DNA from 2 places in the Anaerostipes sp. PC18 genome. Region 1 is predicted to be linked to the other one. Evidence: riboswitches for the same ligand, from Rfam matches in the RefSeq annotation. Region 1 holds a riboswitch; the other holds the start of a gene.
What was found. Region 1 has a riboswitch for cyclic di-GMP ahead of sfsA (DNA/RNA nuclease SfsA). Riboswitches for the same ligand answer to the same signal wherever they lie in the genome.
Positions count from the first base shown of each region.

Region 2: linked by a shared signal. The riboswitch ahead of P8F77_RS00625 (hypothetical protein) and the one ahead of sfsA (DNA/RNA nuclease SfsA) in region 1 are both predicted to bind cyclic di-GMP.

Region 1 covers NZ_CP121164.1:2,900,683-2,906,937, reverse strand. The annotation lists gene P8F77_RS15585 (hypothetical protein) at 103-465, shown strand; gene P8F77_RS15580 (ABC transporter permease) at 468-1,268, opposite strand; gene P8F77_RS15575 (ABC transporter ATP-binding protein) at 1,261-2,022, opposite strand; cyclic di-GMP riboswitch class I at 2,159-2,213, shown strand; gene sfsA (DNA/RNA nuclease SfsA) at 2,312-3,007, shown strand; gene P8F77_RS15565 (MFS transporter) at 3,077-4,327, opposite strand; gene P8F77_RS15560 (TetR/AcrR family transcriptional regulator) at 4,439-5,089, opposite strand; gene clpB (ATP-dependent chaperone ClpB) at 5,241-6,255, shown strand, end outside.
Region 2 covers NZ_CP121164.1:123,337-129,591, reverse strand. The annotation lists gene P8F77_RS00660 (phosphoenolpyruvate carboxykinase (ATP)) at 1-132, shown strand, start outside; gene P8F77_RS00655 (MarR family transcriptional regulator) at 153-590, shown strand; gene P8F77_RS00650 (nucleoside recognition domain-containing protein) at 627-1,145, opposite strand; gene P8F77_RS00645 (SpaA isopeptide-forming pilin-related protein) at 1,415-1,741, opposite strand; gene P8F77_RS00640 (SpaA isopeptide-forming pilin-related protein) at 1,895-3,217, opposite strand; gene P8F77_RS00635 (hypothetical protein) at 3,370-3,828, opposite strand; gene P8F77_RS00630 (hypothetical protein) at 3,832-4,002, opposite strand; gene P8F77_RS00625 (hypothetical protein) at 3,989-4,225, opposite strand; cyclic di-GMP riboswitch class I at 4,489-4,581, opposite strand; gene P8F77_RS00620 (nucleoside recognition protein) at 4,630-5,211, opposite strand; gene P8F77_RS00615 (AbrB/MazE/SpoVT family DNA-binding domain-containing protein) at 5,353-5,616, shown strand; gene rsmI (16S rRNA (cytidine(1402)-2'-O)-methyltransferase) at 5,675-6,255, opposite strand, start outside.

The DNA of each region.
Region 1 (6,255 bases):
CTAGTAATTTGGCTGATTATATTATATCATGAAGATAAGCAGATTTAACAGAAATACTTATAAAATAAAAGACTGATCAGGCAGAAAAAGGGGGCTATCGATATGAATTTAGAAGACTTTTATAGAGGAAGAGACGAAGATTATCCGGTAATCATCGGAAGATTTATGGGAAATGAGAATCTTTTAAAAAAGTTTGTCAAGAATTTTGCGGATGATCCAACCTATGGACGGCTTTGCGAAGCGAGATACGCTTTCATTTTCAGAAAATATTTTGAGGTATTCGGACGACATACTGTGATCGAGGAAGTGAGCCAAAAGATCGGAAGAACAGATATCATCTATGACTATGACAAGCAGGTATTGGTGAACAATCTGGAAGGACTGAGTATGAACAATAATGATATGAGATCATCGGAAATCAACGGGCAAAGATCGTTTGATTTCCTTTGGTCTCATTTGTTTTAGGATCAGATTTTTCTCTGATACATTTTCTTTATAAATCCGGTCAGGGCGTACAGAAGCATAGCGATGATGCATAAGATAACGATAGACATTAGTACCCAATCCATTTTAAATACCTGGCTTCCGTAGATGATCAGGTATCCAAGGCCGGAGCGCGCGGCCAAAAATTCTCCGATGATCACACCTACAAGAGAAAGTCCGATATTTACGTTCATAATGCTCAAAAGCAGCGGAATACAGCTTGGTATGACTGCCATGGTCAGGCAGTCTTTTTTGGTTCCTCCGAGAGTCCGGATGAGAGTCAGACGCTCCTTATCTACGTGGAGAAATCCACTGTATAAATTCAGGATGCTTCCGAAAACCGCAATGGAGATCGCGGTGATAATGATGGTTTTCATATTGTTTCCGAGCCAGACGATCAGGATCGGAGCAAGAGCTGATTTCGGGAGACTGTTTAAGACTACAAGGTATGGGTCAATGATCCTGGCAGCCGTGGGGAACCACCATAATATGGTTGCGATCAGCACTGAAAATAAAGTGATCAGCGCAAAGCTTACGAGCGTTTCGGCCAGAGTCACCCCGATATGAAGAAAGATGGAATGGTCTATTACCATGCCGTAAAAACACCGGATGATCCTGCTTGGACTGCTGAAAATAAATCCGTTCAGTATATTCTTTGAAACCGCAGTTTCCCAGGCAAATAAAAGAAGGAGAAGCAGAAGGACCTGGGCAACCCGGATCCAATATTTTTTCCGTTGTATTTGGTTTAAATACTCGGACTGTTCTTTAGAAATTGGATCAGTCATTGATTTCCCTCCATAATTGATTAAAATAATCTTTGAACTCCACTGCATTTCTTGCAGCCTGCGGTGTTTTTTTTCCACAGGTAAGGTGAATAGGCACAATGGTCTTGACAGTTCCCGGACGTTTGGACAGCACAATGACACGGTCGGCCATACTGATCGCCTCAGAAAGATCATGGGTAACGAGGAGAGCTGTTTTTTTCTTTTCTTTTATGATGGTGCCTATATCATCGGATACCTGGAGTCTTGTCTGGTAGTCCAATGCAGAAAATGGTTCATCCAGGAGAAGTATATCCGGGGACAGGGCGAGAGTACGGATCAGAGCAGCCCTCTGGCGCATACCTCCGGAAAGCTGGCTGGGATAAGAATTCTTAAAGTCTTTGAGTCCGTAAAGTTCCAACAGCCGGTCAACTTTATCAAATGCCTCCGGATCTTTGATATTTTGTATCTTGAGTCCCAGAGTAACATTTTCATAAATAGTGCGCCAGGGGAGAAGCTGATCCTTCTGGAGCATATATCCGATATGGTCGGTGGACTCCTCGATCGGCGTGCCGTTGATCTTGATGGTGCCGCCGGACAGGGGAAGAAGCTTTGCAATTAAATGCAGCATAGTAGATTTTCCGCATCCGCTCGGGCCTACTACCGCAACGAATTCACCGCTTAATACATCAAAAGTGACTGAGGAAAGAGCCGTAGTTTCTTGCTTCAGAGTATGGTAAGAGTAGGAAACCTGCTCTAAGGAAAGGGCAGTGGTCATTCTTATATCTCCTTTCTTGGGGGATTATAGTATAGATTATGCTGGAAAGAAAAAAGGTGATATTAATCCTTGATATAAGAGAGAACAGCAGACAATAATTAAAGTGTAGACGAAAGTGGTTTGTCTCGGACAATTTCATATTCATCGGTAAAACTGTCGAAAGGCAGTGACACAAAGCCAAGGCTCTCAAAGATTGAGGGTTTGGGGAGTTGAAGTGGGCTTGCCCACTGTGTCCTTGACATCAAATCTTCCAAAAGTTATCATTATGGGCGGATAAGGAGATAACAACATGCATTATGATCATATCATTTCAGGTACATTCTTAAAACGCCCCAACCGGTTTATAGCCATTGTCCTCATCGGAGGACAGGAGGAAGAGGCACACGTAAAGAATACGGGAAGATGCAGGGAACTGCTGATACCAGGAGCCAGGGTTTATCTTCAGCGGCATAACGACCCGAAGCGAAAAACAAAATATTCACTGATCGGTGTGAACAAAGGAAGTCTGATGATCAATATGGATTCACAGGCTCCTAATAAAGCTGTGGAAGAATGGCTGAGAAAGGGAGGAATCTTTCCTTATATAAAAGAGATCAAGGCAGAAAGGAAGTATGGAAATTCCAGATTTGATTTCTTTATCAGAGGAGGAGAACTCATGACGGAAACCAGAGAGGTCTTTGCCGAAGTAAAAGGAGTGACCCTGGAAGAGGATGGAACAGCATGGTTTCCGGATGCCCCTACGGAACGGGGAGTCAAGCATATAGAGGAGCTCATACACTGTGCAAAGGAGGGGTATGAGGCATATATCATCTTTGTCATTCAGATGAAAGGAGTGCATTGTTTCAGGCCCAACGACCGCACCCACAGGGCATTTGGGGATACTCTGAGGAGAGCAGCGGATTCTGGAGTACAGGTACTTGCATTGGACTGCCTTGTAACAAAAGACACAATGGAAATCGATAAAAAAATCCCGGTGATTCTGTAAACAGACCACCGGATCAGGAAGAGGAAGCAGACAATTTTGTTGCTGCCTCCTCTTATTATATCAAGTTTTTTATTCAGCAGCTGGTTCTGCCAGGGAAATTGTCCGGAATATTTTTCTGGATTTCCAGGAGATCAGACAGCAGATCAGACAAGCGCCGTAGACCGCAAAATAAGACTGGCCCTTTAAAACGTCAAACAGGACTCCATATACGGCCTGCCCCAGAGGCTGGGAACACATGGACAGTGCCATAATACAGGAGATGACTTTGCCGATCAGATGGTGCGGTGTCAGAATCTGTACAAATGAGAGCATCTGTACGGTAAACATTGTGGAGCAGACCATCATAAAGAAACTGCACAGGGTGATCACAATGTAGGCTGCCATTGGAAGAATATCCAGATTCAGCACGAGTCCGATCGGGAGGAGGGCTGCTCCGCTGAGCAAAAGCAGAACATGGACACCCTGGATATTCAGCCGTTTTGCAAAGACTCCGGTGAGAATGCCGCCCAAAAGGCCTCCGAGGGCTAAGGCTCCCTGAGCATATCCATAAAGCTGGCTGGACATATGGAGAAACTGCGTGATGATCACAGGCAGGCCTACGATGATCAGGGCACTTAAAAATAAGTTAAATGCGCAGACAATCAGGATTCCTTTCCCTATGACAGGCTGTTCTGTACGGATGAAGCGGAAACTATCTGAAAGATCCTGTTTTACTACCGCAAACACACTGGTTCCCTTTTTCGGCTTTTTAAACGGGATATGGATAAACAGTTCCATTGTGGCAGAAAATAAAAAGCAGACGATGCTCACATATAATATCGGGCAGATTCCGTAAAATCCGTATAAGGCTCCGCCTGCCACCGGACCGATCAGATTGGCCAGAGCATTGACCTGATTGATGACTGCATTTCCGGAAAGCAGACGGTCCGGGCTTATAAGAACAGGAAGGCTTGCCTGGACTGCCGGCTGGTATGCTCCCTGAATGCCGTAGAGGAGCATCAGGGTGATGATCAGAAGCAGTACCAGGGAAACATGACCCAGAGCTGCCGTAAACAGCAGGATCAGTGCGCTGGTCGCGTAATCAAGAATCACCATGATATTTCTTTTGTTGACCCGGTCCGCAACGATTCCCCCTGCGGGTGACAGAAGGATCATAGGAATAAATGAGCAGGCGGTGACTACGCCGAACAGGGATGCAGATCCGGTTTCATTCAAAAGGTACAGAGGAAGTGCAAACCTCAGGATGGAATTGCCGAACAGAGAAATGATCTGTCCGATCACTACGAGGGAAAAATCCCGTGTGAATAGTTTATCGTTCATAAAAACTCCTTTCATACATTCGGTTGGTATGTAAAATGACAAAAAAATTGGTGTTTTCACCAGTCACCAAGACCGGACTGTATGAGTCCAGTCTGAGGACGGATGGATGAGTCAGCTTTTTTCTTCAAGCTGTTTTCGGTAAGATTCAAGCACAAGGAGTGCTTCGTCATCCAGCAGAGGTATTCCGAGCCGTTCCAGCAGATCTTTCATAAACTGTATTTTGTGAATGAGTTCTTCTTCTGTATTTTGGATGATAAATGGATTCATCCAGAGATTGAACAAGATGAGCATGGCTTCTGAAAGTTCTTTTGGATATTCTGTTTTTATGGAACCATCCCTGACTCCTTGTTCCACTAACGGCAGAATCAGCCGGGGTGCCGTATCATTCAGACTGTCAAAAAGCTGTTTCATGAGGAAGCGCGGATTTTTCATGATATTAGGAGCGGCCTTGATGATCAGCTGATTGCCTGGATTGTTTATTGATACGATTATCAGCTTTTTTAATTTTTCAAGTCCTGTACCGGATTCATTCAAAATATCTTCGTAGTCCTTCTCCTGCCCGCCGTAGAGCTGGTCCATGACGGCTTCTATAATCTCACTTTTGGATTTAAAGTGATGATATATGGCGCCTTTCGTCAAATCCCCCAGTTCGTCGATGATATCCTGAATGGTTGTGTGCTCGTAGCCTTTTTCCAGAAATAATTTCAGCGATGCGTCCAAGATCCTCTGCTCTGTAATCTCGGGATATTTATTTCTTGCCATGGAATAACATCCTTTCTTATATACATACTATTGGTATGTATATAAAATAGCAGATACATGGAAGAATGTCAAGAAATGAAAAAATAATACTTGCTTTTTATATGCTAGGTGTTATACTAAATATAGAACAAATAAGATTGGAGGAGTGAAAATGAATATTAATAAGTTTACTCAAAAGTCGGTCGAAGCAGTAAATCAGTGTGAAAAGATTGCTTATGACTGCCAAAACCAGGAAATTGACCAGGAACATTTATTATATAGCCTGCTGACCATAGAAGACAGTTTAATCTTAAGTCTTTTGGAGAAGATGAATGTCAATAAAGATTCCTTTTTGGCCCAGGTACAGCAGCTGCTCCAGAAGAAACCGAAGGTTTCCGGCGGACAGGTATACATGAGCCAGGCGCTGAATCAGGTACTGCTGGCAGGGGAAGACGAGATGAAAGCCATGGGAGACGAATATGTATCTGTGGAGCATCTGTTTCTTGCCATGATCAAAAAGCCAAACAATGCGGTGAAAGAACTGTTCAGAGGTTATGGAATCACCAGAGACCGTTTCCTGGAGGTTTTGTCCAAAGTAAGAGGAGACAAAAAGATAACCACTGATAATCCCGAGGCAACGTATGATACGTTGGAGAAATATGGATACGATTTGGTGAAGCGCGCCAGAGAGCAGAAACTGGACCCCGTGATCGGGAGAGACAGCGAGATCCGGAATGTTGTCCGCATCCTGTCAAGAAAAAGCAAGAATAACCCGGTGCTCATCGGAGAGCCCGGCGTCGGTAAGACTGCGGTAGTAGAAGGACTTGCCCAAAGGATCGTCCGAGGGGATGTACCGGAACAGTTAAAGGACAAGACGATTTTCTCTCTGGACATGGGATCTCTTGTGGCAGGTGCCAAGTACAGAGGAGAATTTGAAGAACGTCTGAAAGCAGTTCTTGAAGAAGTGAAAAAGAGCGAGGGACAGATCATCCTGTTCATCGATGAGCTGCACACGATCGTAGGAGCAGGAAAGACAGAGGGCTCCATGGATGCGGGCAATATGTTGAAACCGATGCTGGCCAGAGGAGAACTCCACTGTATCGGAGCGACTACTCTGGATGAGTACCGTCAGTATATTGAAAAAGACGCGGCTCTGGAGAGAAGGTTCCAGCCGGTCATGGTGGATG
Region 2 (6,255 bases), 650 kb from region 1:
GCAAGAATGACGGAACGCCTGAATTTCATCTTTGAGAAAGATACAGAAGACGGAGGATACAATGCCCTTCCTACTGAGGCAAAAGAAGCTCTGGCTAAAGTGATCAGCGAAGCGCACAACCATGTAAAATAAAAGTGAGGTGAATTCTTACCGTGACCAAAGAGCAGCTGAACGACATTGTGGTAAACCTTTTCCATGAAATATCTTACCAGGAGGAAAAAGCGGTCATCACAGAGGAGTTCAAGGACATTTCCAACAAAGAACTGCATATAATCGACGCGATCGGAACCGGCAGTCCGAAGAATATGTCTTCCATCGCAAAAGCCCTGAACATCACGGTAGGAACACTGACCATCGCCATAAACAGCCTTTTGAAAAAAGGCTATGTGATACGCAGGCGCGGGGAGCAGGACCGCAGAATCGTCTATATATCGCTTTCTGACAAAGGGAAGGAAGCCTATGACCATCACAGGCAGTTTCACCGTGCGATGCTGGAAGATGTACTTTCCCGTTTAGACGAAGATGAAGAATGCCTTCTGATACGGATCATGGAATACTTCCGGGATTACTATGAGACGAAAAACAATTAAAAAACGGGAGCTGGAATGATTTCCAGCTCCCGTTTTTTAATGCATCCCGGTGAGAAATACACTCGCCATTACCCCTGCGAAGGTTGCCAGAAGGGCACCTGCCAGGGTGTATCTGGTCTTTTTGATATGTACGGCCGAGAAATAGATAGACATTGTATAAAAACATGTCTCGGTGGAACTTAAAATAATTGATGACATGACACCCTGAGCTGAGTCAGGGCCAAAGTTCTTAAAAATATCCAAAAGGAACCCCGTAGCTGCCGATGAGGAAAACAGCTTTGCAAAGATCACCGGAAGCACGTCCTTAGGAATCTTTAAAAGCTGTCCCACCGGACTCAATACAGATACAAGAAGATCCAGCGCTCCGGACGTCCTGAAAATCTGCACAGCTAAAAACAGTGCGATCAGGGTAGGGGCAATTTCCATGACTACCTTAAATCCATCCTGGACTCCTTCCAGAAACGGCTGATACATTTCCTTTTTTGAGATCATTCCATACAAGAGTATAATGAATAAAATTAAAGGGATAATAATGCCGGACAGCGAAACAATCACAGTCACACCCGCCTTATTACTTTATATTATAATATATATATGCATCCTCGTCCTATATACCAAAAACAAGTAATATTGAAAGAACTCATTATGATACAGAAAAGGATACCAGACACAAATCGTGCTTCACTGGTATCCTTAGATTATTCTTATTTACTTCCTATGTTTTTTCCTGAGAAGCAGCAGAACGGCACCTGCCGCGCACACAGCCACTATAGCGTAAACAGCTGTATGTGAACTGTCTCCGGTTCTGGAAACCCTTGATTCTGTCACTGATTTACTGGAAGCTTCACATCTTCTGCAAGTTCATAGCCAAACGGGGCTTCTGTCTCCCTTAGAACATATTCTTCTCCAGGTACAAGCTTTCCTGTGACCACGTGTGCCTCTTCTTTTGATGTCCACTCCTCAACGATTAATTCTGATCCGTCTTCCTGAATCTTAATGATCTGAAGCTCAGCTCCCGCCAGCGCTTTCTTTGTGGCTGCATCCAGATTGTAGCCTTCCGGCACTTTAGTTTCCTGGAAATAATAGGTTCCAAGCCTCAGATAATCAAATCTGATCTGCCCCTGTGCATCGGTCTTAAGCCCCTGAGCCACTAATTCTCCGTCTGCTTTGTAAAGGCTGAATTCTGCTCCTTCAAGAGCCTGAGCATCTTCACTGCTCGCCTTTTTAAGGAGAACGGAACCTGAACTACGTCAGACTCTTTCTCTCCGATCACTAATTTGTGTTCCGCCGCGTCCAGTACATAATCATCGATAATAGGTGTTGCCGTATTTCAGCCCGGCATCAAACGCAATTCGTCCCTTTTTATCCGTTTTTAAAACACTTCCAACTTCATTTCTGTTATGGTCATAAAGCTGGAATTCTACATTTTCCAGCGGAGCATTATCTTCTGCATCTGTTTTATTTAAGATAAAACGAATGTTGTCACCTGTCAGGCCGCTGTTCATTCTGCTTAAGATCAATGGAACACTGCCGCTGGTTGCCTTGGTCTCTTTGGCACTCGCATCAAAGGTAACTGTGTTTTTAATATTTCCTGTGGCAGATGTAACGTCTGTGATAAAGACTACTTCAAACTGATGAGTTAAATCCAATCCGTCCGGGAATGTAAACACGATCTTGCCTGAAACATCATCATAATCTGTCTCCATTCCGGAAATCAGTTTATTGTTTGCCGTCACATCAATCAGCTTTACAGATCCCTCTCTGTAAGTCAGTCCCGACTGAAGCTGGTCTGTGATCTCAGCCTTCTGTTTTGTAATTACCGCATGGTTTTTGTTGACGTTTACGGTCCACTCTACATAATTTCCTTTTTTATAAGAAGTGGTCTTTTCTACGTCCGGCGTATAGTTTACATTTACTGCAGCTTTCGCTGTCAGCTCCGTTTTAAACTCGTCTGCCCGTACGCTGACTTCATTAACTGCACTTACCTTTTCGGGTTTTGTCTCAACCTTTGTCTCATCAGTAACGGTACTCAGGGTCAGATCATTCTGATCGGTCGGAAGCATCTGTTCCGGAAAATAAATAATAATATTGTTACCGCTTACCTCACAGTAAGGCTGTTCTGCGCTCTTCTCTGTTCCAAGAACTGTCTTTCCGTATTTGAGGCTTCCCTCTACGAGTCTGTGGCCTTCCGGAAGCACATCTTTAAATTGAATGTCTCCATTCACTGTTTTGGTTGGATTGTTATTGACAGTGACTGTCCATTTTATGGTATTATCATCCCCAACTCTTGCAAAAGCTCCTGACTTTGAAAGTCCCAGCTTTCCTTCCTGATATCCAATTCCCCAGCTTGAATCCTCATAATCGGAAATGCTTACGTGATTTCCAACCGTCATGACTGCCGTATTTCTTACACTTCCTTGTTTTACAGCCGCCTGAGTATCCAGCCAGATCTTATAATTTACATATACAAAATCACTGTTGAACTTTGGATCAAGCGTTACTTTAAATTCTCTTGTTGTTTCATCATATGTGTATTCATTTACATCAGGTGTGCTGCTAGCCGCCTTCTTAAGGTTCACCGCCGTTTTTCCGCCGTATTTTACGGTCAGCTGTCCTTCTGCTTCCATCAGAGAGGTTCCTTGCGGAAGCTTATCTGTCACTGTGACAGGAAGTTCCCTGCCTGTACAGAAGCATTTGCCGAAGCTTCGCCTTTGCCGTCCCCTGTCTTAATTGTCACAGCATTGGCTGCACTGGCAGACATATCTTTAGCATAGCTGGATTAATAATCGGTTTCAAAAAATTCATCTGTAAGCTTTGTTTTATAAGTAATCGTGTGGGAACCATTGCTGATCTTTCCGAACTTATAGTTCCATCCATTGTCAGTGAGTTCAGGGTCAGCAGTCTTTGTTCCGTCTAACTCCATAGAGCCTTTTACAAAGACTTGTTTCTTGTCAAATGTATCTGTCAGAATGTATCCTTCCAGATTGTTGTCTCCCTTATCCGGTGTGGCGTTGACCGTCCATGTGATGGTCTGGTCTTCTCTGTTCAGGGCTCCTTTTTTTGTAACTCCGGGATTTTTCTTTGTCACTTCCGGCTCATAGTCGGTCCGATACTCCTGTCCAAATCCTTCAATATTAGACTGTGTCAAAGTTTTCGGAAATTTTATTGTGATGGTTGCGTTGTTATTTACTGTCCAGTTCGGAACTTCCTCCACAGCGCCTGCCTGTTGATTATTCAACTTCTACGCAACGCCGCTAAGACCATCTAAATGGAACACGTTCGGAATCTTAAACTCATATCTGATGATCACATTGCTGTCTTTGGTGACAGGATGAGATTCTGTGAACGCATTTCCTAAATGGTCTGTAAATGCAAATTTAGTTAAGTATTTGGAGAAATCACCGTTTGTCACTGCAGGCTCTGATGCCTGTTTTACGGACTTCACGGCTGTTTTTTTCTGTATTGCTCTCTGTAACGGTCTTTTGCTCTGTTGTAGAAGTAATCTGTTCTGATGCAGTCTCTGTTCCTGCTTCCTGTGCATAGACATTGGTGAACGCATCGTTTCCTGTGATAAATGATATCATCAGCACAAAAGCCGCAAGGACTGCAAGACTTTTTCTTACCTTTTTGCTCATTTTTAATACCCCCATTTATTATTTGAATTTGAAAGAACAAAGTGGGCAAGCCCACTTCAACACCCCAACCCCTCACTCTCTTTGAGGGGCTTGACAACTTTGGGTGCCAGATGCAATTTGCCGCAGGCAAATAATTTCCTTACGCATCTGTGCACAACCCGCGGAGCGTTTTTATTTCATAGGGAAGGTCGTAGAACTTTCCTATGAAACAAAAAAGACTGAGTATCCGACGGATTCTCAATCTACACATAAATAATAATTTATGAGGCAGCTGGCTGGCACGATCGTACTCCTCATACGATATAGCCCCTTTAGCTTTGCGTCACTGCCTTTCGGCAGTTTTGCCTATTTATTTGGTTCTAGCTAAACTATATTTTCATTATAATACAAATTGTCTCTAAAAATCAAATGCTTTTCTGAAATTTCTCAATGATCTTTGCAAAAAGAATCCCTACGATGGTGGAACAGAAAGTCGCAATAATTGCCGGCGCCACAACCGCTGTCGGATTCACGCTTCCGTACTGACTTCGGAATACGATGATATTGACAGGGATCAGCTGTAAAGAAGAAATATTGAGGATCAAAAACATGCACATTTCCCTGGTGGCGACACCCTTGTGCGGATTGATCCTGTCCAGGGCCTTCATTGCCTTGATCCCTGATGGTGTTGCGGCCCATCCAAGCCCCAGGAGATTGGCTACAATATTCGTGCTGATATATTCCTTTGCTTCCTTATCCCTTAATCTCGGAAACAGGAACTTCAAAAATGGCGCTATGAGTCTCTCAAGCTTTTTTACAAGGCCTAAAGAGACCGCTACATTCATAATCCCGGACCATACCCCTACTACCCCAAACATCAGGATACAGAGCTGTACAGCTTCCTTAGAAGAGTCCAAAATCGTATCTGATACGGCATTCAGATTGCCGTTAATACTTCCTATTAATATACCTGTTAAAATTAAGATACTCCATATATAATTGATCAAAGTGAAACTCCTTTTTCGTCCTTAATGTATCCTATTCTCTCCTTCACAAGAATATGCTTCAAAGCCCGGATTTGACAAGCTTTCTGAGGTATGATATTGTTAGGTATAGTAGTTTACTAATTTGCAAGGAGGGAAGCGAATATGAAGAGTACAGGTATTGTAAGGAAGCTTGATGAGCTGGGACGTATTACTTTACCAATTGAGTTAAGACGTAATCTGGATGTGAATGAGAGGGATCCCCTTGAAATCTTCGTTGACGAAGATACGATCATATTGAAGAAGTACAATCCAGCGGACATCTTTACTGGCGAAATGGATGATCTCGTTGAGTACAAAGGCAAGAAAGTTTCAAAGAGTTCTATCATTGAACTGGCGAAACTTGCTGGTTTAAATGTTGCAGAATAAAGCAGTGGGATATAATAAAAGGACATATGCTGAATGATATGTCCTTTTTTGATGTTTTTTATTCTTTATACCGGAGAAGTTCCTGATAGATGTCTCTTTTGCCTACTCCGCGGTCTTTGGCCACCAACTTCATTGCCTCTTTTTGTGAGAGGCCTTTCCCTAAATAGCGTTGCATATGCTCCATCAGATCAAGTTCCTGAAACTGCTCCTGGCTTTCCTTTTTCAGTTCCTCTAATGTTTTCCCATGAATGATCAGAACACACTCACCCTTTGCCGGATGTTCGGTATAATAGGAGATCACCTCTCTCATCTCAGAGACAAACACCGTCTCATGTTTCTTTGTCAGTTCCCTGCAGACTGTCATTTTCCTGTTCCCCATTGTGCTGTAAAGTTCCTCCAAAGTCTTTAAAAGCCTGTGAGGAGCCTCATACAAAATGATCGTCCGTGTTTCGTCCTTCAGCTGTTCTAAGATCATGGCGCGTTCTTTTTTATCTGGCGGCAGAAATGCTTCAAAACAGAATCTCCTGGTCGGCTGTCCTGAAATAACCAGCCCATTGATCAGGGCACATGCACCCGGCAGGGACGTTACCTGAATGCCGTTTTCATGACACTGTCTCACCAGTTCTTCTCCCGGATCTG